2 regions of the Bradyrhizobium sp. USDA 4354 genome follow, and region 1 is predicted to be linked to the other one. Evidence: predicted binding sites of a transcription regulator. Region 1 holds the regulator's gene; the other holds the start of a gene.
What was found. Region 1 encodes LexA, which represses DNA repair genes until DNA is damaged. Its sites were predicted from a motif close to TGTTCNNNNTGTGTTCNG; they were not measured.
Positions count from the first base shown of each region.

Region 2: a site for LexA is predicted at 4,345-4,362, ahead of ACVIIV_RS07545 (YifB family Mg chelatase-like AAA ATPase). Genes of this name have one in related genera too.

Region 1 is NZ_JBSSDC010000001.1:5,189,796-5,197,094, reverse strand. It holds gene ACVIIV_RS24070 (alpha-hydroxy acid oxidase) at 1-639, shown strand, start outside; gene ACVIIV_RS24065 (HAD family hydrolase) at 671-1,294, shown strand; gene ACVIIV_RS24060 (hypothetical protein) at 1,456-1,662, shown strand; gene ACVIIV_RS24055 (molybdopterin molybdotransferase MoeA) at 1,884-3,095, shown strand; gene lexA (transcriptional repressor LexA) at 3,272-3,973, shown strand; gene ACVIIV_RS24045 (hypothetical protein) at 4,140-4,319, shown strand; gene ACVIIV_RS24040 (hypothetical protein) at 4,531-4,965, shown strand; gene ACVIIV_RS24035 (ComEC/Rec2 family competence protein) at 5,091-7,299, opposite strand, start outside.
Region 2 is NZ_JBSSDC010000001.1:1,601,934-1,609,232, forward strand. It holds gene ACVIIV_RS07520 (type II and III secretion system protein family protein) at 1-877, shown strand, start outside; gene ACVIIV_RS07525 (CpaD family pilus assembly protein) at 930-1,661, shown strand; gene ACVIIV_RS07530 (AAA family ATPase) at 1,658-2,947, shown strand; gene ACVIIV_RS07535 (tetratricopeptide repeat protein) at 2,969-3,766, opposite strand; gene ACVIIV_RS07540 (PilZ domain-containing protein) at 3,947-4,192, opposite strand; gene ACVIIV_RS07545 (YifB family Mg chelatase-like AAA ATPase) at 4,421-5,959, shown strand; gene ACVIIV_RS07550 (hypothetical protein) at 6,072-6,539, shown strand; gene ACVIIV_RS07555 (ATP-binding protein) at 6,656-7,299, shown strand, end outside.

The DNA of each region.
Region 1 (7,299 bases):
ACGAACGCCTATGCCGCCTTCTGCCTGACCGTCGATACCGCCCACTACAGCCGTCGTGAACGTGACATCGCCAAGCGCTACGTTCGCGAGAGCCGCCTGCGCGCCACCGGCGGCGATTTCCAAAAGGGCCTGGAGTGGCGGACCGTGAAGATGATCAAGGACAAGTTCAGGATCCCGCTGATCCTCAAAGGCATCGCCACCGCCGAGGACGCAGAGATCGCGATCGATCACGGTGTCGAGTGGATCTACGTCTCCAACCATGGCGGCCGCCAGCTCGACCACGGCCGCGGCGCCATGCATGTGCTGCCCGAGATTGTCGATGCCGTGAAGGGCCGCGCCAAGATCATGGTCGACGGCGGCTTCTGCCGCGGCACCGACATCGTCAAGGCGATCGCGGCGGGCGCGGACCTCGTCGGCATCGGCCGGCTGCAATGCTGGGCCTTGGCGGCGGCCGGCGAAGCCGGCGTCGCCCGGATGCTGGAGCTGCTGGAGGACGAGGTGCTGCGCTGCCTTGGCCTGTTGGGCGCCACCTCATTCGCCGAGATCGATAGATCCTGCCTGCATCCGGCGACCGCCACCAACGCGCCCAGCGTGTTCAGCGCGTTCCCGCTGTTCGACCATGAGCCCTATCGCTACTGACTTTGCCGACACTGAAGTGAAAAAGGACACGATGACATCGCTCTCTCCCGGCAGCGCGGATGCGCTCCTGTTCGACCTCGGGCGCGTGGTGCTCGACATCGACTTTTCCAAGGCGATCGCCTGCTGGGCGGGGCATGCCGGCTGCCAGCCCGAGGCCATCGTCGCGCGCTATGTGCGCGACGAGGCCTACCGGCTGCACGAGATGGGCAAGATCAGCGACGAGGACTATTTCGCCTCGCTGCGTGCTTCACTCGGCATCGGCATTTCGGACGCGCAGTTCCTGGAGGGCTGGAATGCGATCTTCGCCGGTGAGATGCCTGAAATCGCCGAGCTGTTGCCGCGCGCGGCAAAGCAGATGCCGCTCTACGCCTTCTCCAACACCAATCGGCCGCACGTCGACTATTTCTCGAAGGAATATGCCGACCTGCTCGGCCATTTCCGCGAGCTGTATTTGTCGTCCAGCATCGGCCTGCGCAAACCGGATGCGGAGGCTTTCGACCATGTCGTCGCGGCGATCGGCGTGCCAGCGGAGCGCATTGTATTCTTCGACGACCTCGCCGAGAACATCGAGGGAGCGCGGGCGCGCGGTTTGAATACCGTGCATGTCACGTCACCGCGCGATGTCGGGAACGCACTGAAGGCACTGGGCATCTGAGGCCGATCGGCCGCGAGAACCCGCGCCGCGGTTCCCGGGAACTAAATTCTCAAATATGGGGAACCCAATCACTTCGTGCATTTTTGTACCGAGTTCCGGGAACGGAATACCACGCTCCGGACTCATCAGTCCGTTGGGACCTCTACATCGGACTGATCGACGTGCTGGGCAAAACCTATCTCACCAAGCAAGCCTCTCTCCTGCTTGAATTCGCCAAAACCACCTCGGATTCTGACCTTTCCGCCAAGCTGATCAGCAAGGCCGCCGACCTGAAATCCCAGGCCGATCCGCTGCCCGACAAGGATCAAGGTCCCAAAGCTCCCGACGTCACACTGGACGACGGCCTGGACCGACCGAGCGGGAGTTGACCGATGCTGGCCGTGGCGCTCGTCCTCCTCGTGCTCGCCATGGCCATCCTCTTGCCGGTCTGTCTCGCCTTCCGGATCATGCCGCGGCGGACTTGAGCTCCAACCTCGACCACGGAGATCACGCAGGATAAATCATCCTGTGGGCTGCTTTGCCTCGCGCCTGCACTCAGCTAGAACTCTCGCCGCCCATTTACCGATGTGCCCCCAGCAGGAGTTCACCCGTGGCCCTCATGCCAGTTTCTGACGCGCTTGCCGCGGTGCTGGCGGGTGCAGAGCCGCTGCCTGAAGAGATGGTTTCGCTCGAGGAGGCCCATCATCGCGTGCTCGCGCGCGACGTCGCGGCGCGGCGCACTCAGCCGCCGGAAGCCATGTCGGCGATGGACGGCTATGCCGTGCGCGCGACCGATGCGGCCACGATCGATTCCAGGCTGACGGTCACAGGAGAGGTCGCGGCGGGCCGTCCGTTCGCGGGAACGGTCGGCGCCGGCGAGGCCGTTCGGATCTTCACCGGAGGCCTCATTCCCGATGGCGCCGACGCGGTCGTGATCCAGGAGGACACGGTTGCCGACGGCAAGCACATCACGATCAAGGAAGCCGCGATTCCCGGTCGGCACATCCGCCCCGCCGGCGTCGATTTCTCTAAGGGCGACGTGCTGCTGCGCAAAGGAACCCGTCTCACCGAGCGCGATCTCGCGCTGGCCGCCGCAATGAATCACCCGCATCTCGCCGTCTGCCGCCGTCCGAAGGTCGCGATCCTCGCCACCGGCGACGAACTGGTGATGCCGGGCGCCACGCCCGGTCGCGGCCAGATCGTCTATTCCGATGGCTATGCCCTGCACGCGCTCGCCCGCAGCGAGGGCGCCGACACCATCGATCTCGGCGTTGCCGCCGATACGCTGGAGGCCACTTCCGCCGGCATTCGCCGTGCCCGCGAGAGTGGCGCCGACATCCTGGTCACGACCGGCGGTGCGTCGGTCGGCGACCACGATCTGGTCCAGCAGGCGCTCAAGGGCGAAGGCATCTCGATGGCGTTCTGGAAGATCGCGATTCGGCCCGGCAAGCCGATGATGCACGGGCGGCTCGGCGCAATGCGCGTGATCGGCCTGCCCGGCAACCCCGTGTCATCATACGTATGCGCCTTCCTGTTCATGGTGCCGCTGATTCGCGCCCTGTCGGGCCGTTCAGCGATTCATCATCACCGCGAGCGCGCCGTGCTGGGCCGCGATCTCGGTGCCAACGACCAGCGCGAGGATTATCTGCGCGCGCGCCTGGAGCTGCGCGGCGACGGCACGCTCGTCGCCGTTCCCGTCAACCATCAGGACTCCTCTCTGCTTGCGAATCTCGCTGCGGCACAGGTACTTCTCGTGCGCGCACCGTTCGCGCCGAAGGCCGAGGCCGGCACGCCTTGCGAGGTGCTGCGGCTCCCCGTCTGAGCAGCGCGGCCACACGCATTCCGAGAGTTTTGCGCTGTTCACCATAAATTAAGCAGTTGCGGAACACATATCGAACATATAGTGTCCGTTCATGATTTGTTTCGAGGATGTAGCGGCTTATCGCTGAATTCATCGTCTCGGAATCGAACGACATCAACCGGGGGACTTTGGTCGAGATGTTGACGCGCAAACAATACGAGCTTCTGCGGTTCATCAGCGAACGTCTGAAGGAAAGCGGCGTGCCGCCGTCCTTCGACGAGATGAAGGATGCGCTCGACCTGCGCTCGAAGTCAGGCATTCACCGCCTGATCACTGCGCTCGAGGAGCGCGGCTTCATCCGCCGCCTGCCCAACCGCGCCCGTGCCATCGAGGTGATCAAGCTGCCCGAGCTCCAGGCCGCCGCCGGCAATCGCCGCGGCTTCACGCCGAGCGTTATCGAGGGCAATCTCGGCAAGGTGCGCGCGAGCTCCAGCCCGCCTGTGGACGAGGGTGAGCGTCCCGTCGCGGTGCCCGTGATGGGCCGCATCGCGGCCGGCACGCCGATCGAGGCGTTGCAGACCCGCAGCCACACCATCAGCGTGCCGCCCGACATGCTCGGCTCGGGCGAGCACTACGCACTCGAAGTGCGCGGTGATTCGATGGTCGAGGCCGGCATCCTCGACGGCGACATGGCGCTGATCCAGCGCAACGAGAGCGCCGACACCGGCGACATCGTGGTGGCGCTGATCGACGACGAGGAGGCCACGCTCAAGCGCTTCCGCCGCCGCGGCGCCTCTATCGCGCTCGAGCCCGCCAATGCCGCCTATGAGGTCCGCATTCTTCCGCCGAACCGCGTGAAGATTCAGGGCAAGCTGATCGGGCTTTACCGGAAGTACTGAGCGGTCCTGCGGTCGTTCGACACCTATTGGAGCGGATCAGTATCCGCTCCGGCTGGATGGTCTTTCCGGTTCTGCTCAGATTATCCGGCCCCTCCTCCGGCGCTACATCCTCGGTATGCCGCGCGAAGCGACATTGCTTCGCAGCATGAGAGTTCGAGGAGAGGCCATGCGCCAGATCGTTTCATGGACAATCATTGCGGCGCTGATCGCAGCATCAGCGTCGCAAGTCGGCGCCACACAATCGCACCGCCATGTGCGCGAGCAATCGGCGACCAACGAGCATATCCGCAACGCGCGGAATGCAATCGCGCAGCCTCCGCAATCGAGCTGGCAATATTCGAGCTGATCGGCGCCCGCGGGGCGCTGACTTGCGCCTTCGGAATGCACAGATGTCGGCTTTGTTCCTATTGAATCCGGGAAAGATAATGTGATCGTGGCTTGCGGAGCCCAGCCGCAGATTTGCCTACAACAAAGCAGAGCGTTGCATACTTCCATCCTGATAGAGGCCTGCGCCTCCAAAGGAGTGCGGGTCGCTATCTTCGCATGAGGAGCATCCGATGTGTGACTATAGCCTGCATGCCGTCGCGACACGCCCCGCCGAAGTCGGCGAGACGATTGTCACGACAACCTTCCGTGGCACCTCGACACGCGGCTTCGCCTCCGAAGCCGACCTCTCCGTCGCGGTCTGCCTGCTGCCGGGAACGGAGCTCGCTTTCGCCGACAACGTTCGTTACGACAACCGCTGGATCTGGACGCGCACCGTCAACTCCCGCGTCGGCAAGTTCGGCAAGATCGACCCGCACATTCCCGATCGCCATCATGATGCGATCGAATTTCCCGACGGCAAATACGTGCTGGTGACACAGCTCGTCGAAGGCCAGCGCGCGACCGTGTTGCAGTTGCCGGTGACCCAGCCCCTTGGCGAGCGCGAGCACAAGCCGCAGATCGTCGCCGACACGCGGTCCACAATCACGCGCCTGCCGATCGGCTGACGTCGTCGCCCCGGCCGATGGGTCGAGCGCCAGGATTGAAATGCCATCGCCGGCCGCGGCCGGCGAGATGGTTTGGGTTGTGTCCTACGGAATCCCGTCGGACCGGCCTCCCTCCGCATCTATCCTCAATCGTCAGCCTGCAAGTCGGCCTCCGATGGCGTTGCGTCCCGATTGCGGGGCACGGCCGTCTTCGGCGCAAGGCTGCCGTCGAAATTCCCCTCGCCGGCGCCGGCCGGCAGCCAGGGGCGGCTTGCGCCCCTCGCCCTCACCGCCTGCACCGAGAAACCCTCTCCGCTCCGCGTCAGAGCCAGCGCGCCCTGACTGGCGAGACGCGGCCGATCGACCACCATCGCCGCGCAATCGGGCGGCGCGGGCCGCGCCGTCACCACCAACGCTGCGCGGCTGCAATCATCGGTGAGCGCGTCGATACGCAAGGACAGCGCGACCAGCCGCCCGTCCCCGAGCGGCGTCACGCAGCCGGCCTCGTCACACGACACACCGCTCGCCAACGCGACGTCGGCGGCATCGCGCGGATCGGCATCGGCGGCTAACCACTCCTTCAGCAGAAAGCCATCCTTGCTTGCGCGGATCACACGCAGGCGCCCATCCCCGCCCCGGACCGCGACGCTCGCGCCATCCCCGGCAATCAGGATATCGGGCTGCCGCACCGACAGCCCCCAGAAGATCGCTGCCAGCAACACCAGGGCACCGGACCATCGCAGGGGCGTGCGCAACAGGCCCATCACGATGATCCCGAGGCTGGCCGCGATCAGCGGCGCGATCCCGAACGCCGGAATGCGACCAACCGCGCCAGGCAGAGCCGCCACCCAGCGCGAGACCGCGACCATCCAGTCAATGCCGATCCCCATCAGCCACCAGAACGCGCCATCGAGCCCGAAGGGAGCCGCGAGCAACCCCAACAACCCGGCCGGCATCACCAGCGCCGAGACCACCGGCATCGCGCCGAGATTGGCGAGCACGCCGTATGGCGTGACGCGATGGAAGTGGAAGGCGGCGTAAGGCGTGGTCGCGAGCCCCGCGATCAACGAGGCCAGGAACAGCATCGCGATCTCGCGGCCGCCCCACAGCGCGATCCGCGCTGTCGCGGAATGATCGGGCGATGCAAGCAGGTTCGGCATGCCGATCTGCACCAGCGCCACCAGCCCGAGCGTTGCCGCAAACGACATCTGGAAGCTGGGATGCACCAGCGCTTCGGGCGCGACCGCAAGCACGATCAGCGCGGCCACCGCCAGCGTCCTGAAGGTGATGGCGCGGCGATCGACCATGACGGCGATCAATACGACCGCAGTCATGAAGAACGATCTTTGCGTCGCGACCTCCGCGCCTGACAGCAGCAGGTAGAAAGCAGCCGCGACCAGCGCAGCGGCCGCCGACCATTTCTTGATGGCAAAGCCGGCCGCCAGCCCCGGGATCAAGGCCAGCAGCGCGCGCACCGCGAAGAACACGACGCCGGCAACGACCGCCATGTGATAGCCGGAGATCGACAGCACATGGCCAAGCCCCGAGACGAACATGGCGTCGTTGACAGGCGCGGTGATCGCATCGCGCCGCCCCGTGAGCAGCGCTGTCGCGATCGCGCGATTGTCGCCTTCGAGCGTTGAGCGGATGCGCGCATCGATCGCATCGCGCAGGCCCTGCATGAAGGCAGCGTAGCGCAGCCGCAAGCCGCCGGCATCCGGCGGCACTGAAGCCGTGATCGCGCCCATCACGAAGCCGGAGGCGCCGATGCCCTGGAAGAACATGTCGCGCGAGAAATCATAGCTGCCGGGACGCACCGGCGAGATCGGCGGCAACAGCCGCGCCTTCAATTGCACGAAGCTGCCGACCTCCGGTGCCGTGCCCTTGCGTACCGAGAGGCGGACGCGCTCGAGCTTGACGTCGCTGCGCTGCGCCTCCATCGCGCCGACGCGCAGCACGAAACGATCGGTGCGCTCGCGGATGTCGCGCGCTTCCACGAAGCCCGACAGCGACACCGAATAGAGCGGCTTGGCCAGCACGGGATAAGCAATGCGCGCCGTCTTCCAGGTCGCCATGGCAAAGCCGGCCGCGACCGCCGCGAGCATGATCGCAGGGGCAAACAGCCGGCTCCGCCGCAACAGCACGGCGCCAAGCGCGAGAACGGCCGCCGTCGCGGCGACCACCCACAGCACCGGCTCATGATCGGCGGCGAAATAGAGCGCGATGCCGCCACCGAAGGCGACGGGCACCCACGGCAACAGCCGGCCAGGCCCGGCCTCGGCGCGGGCCCATTCGCGCAGTGTCTCGACGATTGCCGGCCAAACGCCAAAGCCCGCCGGCGCAAAGCCACCCGCC
Region 2 (7,299 bases), 3.6 Mb from region 1:
GCGCCGCGACATCGTCAAGCAGCTGGGCGTCGATCTCAGCGCCAGCCTGAACGCCGGCACCGCCGTGGTGAATTTCAACAATTCCAACCCGTTCTCGGTCTCCGGCGGGCCAATCGTCGGCAGCAATGGGCTCGGCGTCACCGGGCTCGCCAAGGGCGTCGCCACCGTCAACGCCACCATGCGCGCGATGGAGAGCGCCGGTGTCATGCGCACGCTCGCCGAACCGAGCCTGACCGCGATCTCGGGCGAATCCGCCACCTTCGTCGCCGGCGGCGAATTCCCGATTCCCGGGGGCTATGCCTGCGATCCGGTCACTCACGTCTGCACCACCCAGGTCACCTACAAGAAGTTCGGCATCTCCCTGAACTTCACCCCGGTCGTGCTCAGCGAAGGCCGCATCAGCCTGCGCGTGATGACCGAGGTCTCGGAGCTGTCGAACACCAACTCGATCACGTTGACGCAGGCCGTGTCCTCGTTCACGAACAACTCGATCACGATTCCATCGATCCAAACCCGCCGCGCCGAGACCACGCTCGAAATTCCCTCGGGCGGCTCGATGGCCATGGCCGGCCTGATCCAGCAGCAGACCAAGCAGGCGATCAACGGACTGCCTGGTGTCGACCAGGTGCCGATCATCGGCGCGCTGTTCCGCAGCCAGGACTTCGTCAACAACGAGACCGAGCTGATGGTGATCGTGACGCCCTATGTGGTGCGCGCGGTCGCCCAGAAAGAATTGTCGCGGCCCGACGACGGCTTTGCGCCGGCCTCGGACGCGCAGAGGGCGCTGCTCGGCCGGGTCAACCGCCTCTACGGCATCGCGACCCGTGTCGATCCGGTCGCCGGCACGCCCGGTGATTTCGGCTTCATCATCGACTGAAACGAACGGTTTGGGGACCGGGGCAAGACACGAGGCAAGAGGGGATCAGGCGATGACGAAGACGAGTGCCGATCGACGCCGCAACATCAGGATCGCGCTGGCATTGACAGGGCTGTCCGTCGTGCTCGGCGCCTGCAACACCACCGAGATCGTCACCCAGACGGTGCCGACCGATTATCGCCAGCGCCACCCGATCGCGGTGCAGGAGGGCAAGAAGTCGATCGTGATCTTCGTCGGCAAGAGCAGAGGCGGCCTCTCGGCTGCGCAGCATGCGGACGTCGCGGGCATCGCGCGGGACTGGGTGCGCGAAGGCACCGGCTCCGTCGTCGTCGACGTACCCGTCGACACCGGCAATTCGCGCGCGGCCGCTGCGACCTATCACGAGATCCGCTCGGTGCTCACGTCCGGCGGCGTGCCGTCGCGTGCCATCGTCCGGCATCCCTATCGCCCTGAAGATCCCGGGCTGCTGCCGACCATCCGCCTGAGCTATTCGAAGATCGCGGCCGTCGCCGGCCCCTGCGGGCTGTGGCCGGAAGACGTCGGCCCCTCCATCCTCAATCCCGGCTACAACGAGAACCGGCCCTATTTCAATCTGGGCTGCGCCAGCCAGCGCAATCTCGCGGCAATGATCGACAACCCGGCCGACCTCGAGCAGCCGCGCGCCGAGACGCCCGCCTATACCGCACGGCGCAACATCGCCTTCGACCGTTACCGCAAGGGCACGACGACTGCGACCACCTATCCCGAATCCGACAGGGCCAAACTCAGCGACACCGGCAAATGACAGCCATCCACGACGAAGACGCGGACGACCCAGGGCACCCCGAGGAACACATCGCGCCGGTTCCTCGCATTTCGGTGCAGGCCTTTTGCGAGACCGAGCAGACGCTCAAGGCGTTGACCGCGGCTGGCCAGGATCGCCGTCTCGCCAAGGCGCATCTCACCGCCAAGGACGGCGGCCTCGCCGCAGCGATCGAAGCCTATGAATCGATGCCGACGCCGAACGTGATCGTCATCGAGTCCGACGGCACGCGCGACATCCTCGAAGGACTCGACGACCTCGCCGGCGTCTGCGATCCCGGCACCCGCGTGGTCGTGATCGGCAATCCCAACGACACCGCGCCCTATCGCGAGCTGGTGCGCCGCGGCGTCAACGACTACGTGGTCGGACCGGTCGAAACCCTCGACGTCGTCCGCTCGATCTGCAGCCTGTTCTCGGCCTCCGAGGCCATCATCACCGGCCGCGTCATCGCGGTGGTTGGCGCCAAGGGCGGCGTCGGTGCCTCCACCGTCGCGCACAATGTGGCCTGGACCATCGCCCGCGACCTTTCGCTCGATTCCGTCGTGATCGATCTCGACCTCGCCTTCGGCACGGCGGGCCTCGACTACAACCAGGACCCGGTGCAGGGCATTGCCAATGCGGTGCTGTCGCAGGACCGCCCCGACACGGCGCTGATGGAGCGGCTGCTCTCCAAGTGCACCGACCGCCTCAGCCTCCTCGCTGCGCCTGCCACGCTCGACCGCGTCTACGATTTCGGTGCCGAAGCTTTTGACGCAGTGTTCGACACGCTGCGCATGACCACGCCCTGCATCGTGCTCGACGTTCCCCATCAATGGTCCGGCTGGACGCGGCGCGCGCTGGTGAACGCCGATGACATCGTGATCGTGGCCGAACCCGATCTCGCCAACTTGCGCAACACCAAGAACATGCTGAGCGTGCTGAAGGCAGCGCGACCGAACGACCGGCCACCGCTGTACTGCCTCAACCAGGTCGGCATGCACAAGCGCGCGGAGATCGAGGTCAAGGCCTTCGCCAAGACCATGGAGAGCCAGCCGATCGCGGTGATCCCGTTCGATTCGAAACTGTTCTCGACCGCGGCCAACAACGGCCAGATGATCGCGGAGGTCTCCAAGACCCATCGCACCACCCTTCTGTTTCAGAACATGGCGAACCGCCTCGCCGGCCGCGGCGAGGTGAAGAAGCCGAAGCGCTCGCTGCTGGAGCCGCTCCTGAAAAAGCTGAAGGGCAGGTCGGGGCGCGGCTCAGCCCCACATCGCAAGGCGTCGTAAGCGTACACCAGAAGGGGCGGATTACTTGTCCGCCCGCTGCTGCTTCTTCGCCAGCAGCTGTCGCAGCGCGGTGACCTTGGCCGCTGCCTGGTCCGGCGGCAAATCTGCCTTGACGAGGATTTCGGCCTCGGCCTCGCGATCCTGCAATCCCAGCACGAGCGCCAGATTGGCGCGGACCCGCGCATCGTTTTGATTGCGCTGATAAGCGCGGCCGAGCACCTGTTCGGCCTTCGGCAGGTTGTTTTGCAGCATATAGGACAGGCCGAGATTGGACAGCACGGTCGGCTCGTTCGGCACGATCTTCAACGCTGCGGCGTAATATTGCTGCGCTTCCTCATTGCGGCCGAGCTGATCGAGCGCCGCGCCCTGCGCCGACAGGATGCGCCAATCGGGATCCTCGGGCGAATGCGCGCGGCCGAGGACGTCGAAGGCCTGCTGGAAATTGCCGTTGTCGGCGAGTGCGCGGCCATAGCCGGCGAGCAGCGCCTTGTTGCGGGGATGGGCGAGCACGGCCTGCTCGAGCACTGCGACCGCCTGCGCGCGCTGGCCGCTGTCGCGCAGCGCCTTGCCATATTCGATGGCAATTGCGGGGTCGCTGGGCTTGGCGCGATAACGCTCGCGAAGTGCATCCATCTCCGGCCTGGCGTCGGCCTTGTTGTCGGCCTTGATGTCGGACTTGGCGACCGAGTCCTGCTTGCCGCCGAGCGCACCGGTCACGTCCTCGATGCCTGCCGTCTGACAGCCGCCGAGGGCGAGGATCAGGACGGCGGAACACAGATATCCCGCCGGGGGAAAGGCGAGGAACGAACGCTTGGACATACTCTGATCACTCGGCAACTGATCAGAGATGCTTACCGATTAACGCTAAAGTCCCGTTAAGGACGCGGCCTGTGAGACCTTAAAGCATGATCCGGAAAAGTGCGCAGCGGTTTTCCGAAAAGATCATGCTTAAACGACAACCTAAAGCGCGATGACGATTCATCCTCATCGCATCGCGCTTTAGTCGGTGAACTCGGCACCGAATTCGCAGCCGATGCGCCAGCGCAGGCGGCACTGGCGGGAATAATCAGGTGCGAAGATGATGGTGAATTGCGGCGGCACTTCCAGGAATTCCGCCACCACTTTCACGCCGCCATCCGAAATATCCGTGATCGTGCAATCCCGCGGCAGCGAACCCGCCCCAAAATGGATCTTGGCGAGCCGGCTGCACACCCGACGTTCGCTTCTCCGGCGATTTGCAAGCATTTGAACTTTTCACCCGTTAGACCACGGCCCATCCCGCGAGCCCAGGAGTAGCGGACATTCGTTGGGATGTGCTGAGGACAGCCGACCGCATTCGAGACGTAGTCTCCGCGTCGCGTTTACGCCTGGTTAGGATTTGCGCTGCCCCCGAGGGTCGTTCCCGTATTGTTCTTGCGAAAACGGCCGCTCTCTGCTACCCCTAATTGCAGGACAGGGCAGGCTGGTTCGGGCATGGTTCAGCGGGTTTCTACCGTCGCCTTTGAGGGGATCGAGGCCCGCGCGGTCGACGTGCAGGTGCAGGTCGCGCCCGGCCTGCCAGCCTTTGCCATCGTCGGCCTGCCGGACAAGGCGGTGTCGGAGGCGCGCGAGCGGGTGCGCTCGGCGCTGATCGCCTCGGGGCTGGCGCTGCCGGCGCGGCGGATCATCGTCAATCTGGCACCGGCCGACCTGCCCAAGGAAGGCAGTCATTACGACCTGCCGATCGCGCTCGGGCTGATGGCGGCGATCGGGGCGATCCCGCCGGATGCGCTGACCGGCTTCACTGTGCTCGGCGAGCTCGGCCTCGACGGCTCGACCGCACCCGTGGCCGGCGTCCTTCCCGCCGCCATCGGCGCCAATATGCGCGAGGAAGGGCTGATCTGCCCCGCGTCTTGCGGCTCCGAAGCGGCGTGGGCGAGCCCGGACATCCAGATCATCGCCGCACACTCGCTGATCCAGATCGCCAACCATTTCAAGGGCACGCAGGTGCTGTCGCGGCCCTCGCCTAGGGTGCACGAGGCCGCCGCCTCCACGCTCGACCTGCGCGACATCAAGGGCCAGGAAAGCGCCAAGCGCGCGCTGGAGATCGCAGCCGCCGGCGGGCATCATTTGCTCATGATCGGCGCGCCCGGCGCCGGCAAATCGATGCTGGCGGCGCGCCTGCCCTCGATCCTGCCGCCGCTGTCGCCGGGCGAGCTGCTCGAGGTCTCGATGATCGCGTCCGTCGCCGGCGAGATCGAAGGCGGCGCGCTGACGGCGCGGCGCCCGTTCCGCTCGCCGCATCATTCCGCCAGCATGGCCGCGCTCACCGGCGGCGGCATGCGCGCCAAGCCCGGCGAGATCTCGCTGGCGCATCAGGGCGTGCTGTTCCTCGACGAGCTGCCGGAGTTCGATCCGCGCGTGCTGGATTCGCTGCGCCAGCCGCTGGAGAACGGCGAGGTCGCGGTGTCGCGTGCCAATCACCGCGTCACCTACCCTGCCCGCTTCATGCTGGTCGCGGCGATGAATCCCTGCCGCTGCGGCAATGCGTTCGAGCCCGGCTATGCCTGCAAGCGCGGCCGCATCGACCGCTGCACCGGCGATTACCAGGCGCGCATCTCCGGTCCCCTGATGGACCGCATCGATCTGCGCATCGAGGTGCCCGCGGTGACCGCGGCCGACCTGATCCTGCCGCCTCCGGCGGAGGGCTCGGCCGAGGTCGCCGCACGCGTGGCGGCGGCGCGCGACATCCAGCTCGCGCGCTATGCGGATGCAGGCTTGCCTCATGTCCGCACCAATGCCGAAGCGCCCGCTTCCGTATTGGAGGAGATCGCAAAGCCGGATGCGCAAGGCCAAAAGCTGCTGCGCGATGCCGCCGAGACCATGCGGCTGTCGGCGCGCGGCTACCACCGCGTGCTGCGGGTGGCGCGGACGCTGGCCGACCTCGATCACGCCGACAAGATCGGCCGGCTGCACCTCGCCGAAGCTCTGTCCTACCGCGCACTCGCGGAGGATGTGCGCCAGATGGCGTAAGCGCGCCCTCGCATCAACCCGGCGGTAACGACTTTCCTTTACGCTCTGCAAACCATAAGGCCCGACGCGTTTCGGTTGTGAGTTTCCCCACGGGCCCGGCGAGTAGAGCGTCATGTTGCGTTTCAAGTTCCTGGCCTCGGTTGTTCCGGTGTTGGCGGCTGCGGTGTTCGCCCGCGCCGAAATCGGATCGGTCTCACATCCCTGCATCGTGCTGGGCGAAACATCGGTCGAGCTCACCTCCCTGTTCTGGACCGCCGGCGTGCATGTCGCCTTCACCGATGACCCCGCGCGGGCCACGGTGCGGGTCCAGATCACCGAGGATGCTGACGCTGCGGACTTCGCCGTGGTCGACGACGGCTTAGGCTCCGAGCCGGACTCCTGCCAGGCCAATCCGTCGACGCGCCTGGTCTCGATTGCCGCGCAGCCGGTCGACGGGGGCCAGGTGATCTATCTCTCCAGCGAAGGACCGGCCGATTACCGCATCTATGTGCGCTCGAAGACCTTCTCGCCGCGCGAGGCGGCGGCGCTGATCGTCGGCGCCCGCGGCGGCCAACGCCATCTCCAGGCCGCCTCGCTCTGAGCCGTTAACACTTCGTCAACCCTGTTTGGAGGCGGAGCCAAAGCCTCAAGCTGTTCGCAAGGTCGGCGGGCCATCGTCGCACACGGCGGCGGGGTTTCAGGCAAGGGTCGGTGGCGATGGGTCGGACGTTCCGGATCAAGGTGCGCATGCGCCGCTTCAGGCGGCAGCATCCCAGAATTGCCTTCGCGATCCGCTCCTTCATGATCTTCTCGGCGACCTTCGGCGGCGCCTATGGTTTCGTGTCCGGCAGCCGGTCCGAGAACTCCGGCTACGATCCCCACACCTTTGCGATCGGCGCGAGCTTCCTGTTCGCGCTCGCCTGCCTCGGCCTTGCGACGCTGAGCATACGCCTGCGCTTCGTGGGCAAGCGGCTGCGGACGCTCGCCGCCCACAATGAGGCGTTGATCGACCGCAATTGGGAGCTGAAGGAAGCGGAAGAACGTGCCCGCAGCCTGTTCGAACAGCAGGGCGACCTCATCGTGCTGCGCGACACAAGCGGCCGCATCACATTTGCCAACGAGGCCTATTGCGCACTCGCAGGACAGGCGCGCACCGCGCTGGTCGGCACGCGTTTCGACTTCGACGTGCTGGAGCAGGGTGACAGCGCCCGCGAGAGCAACGGCACGCGCATCCATGACCAGAAGATCGCAACCCCGCTCGGCGCGCGCTGGATCGCCTGGCGCGAGGGCTATGTCCGCCTCGATGCCGGGCAGCCCGCCGAATTGCAGAGCGTGGGACGCGACGTCACCGACCGGACCGA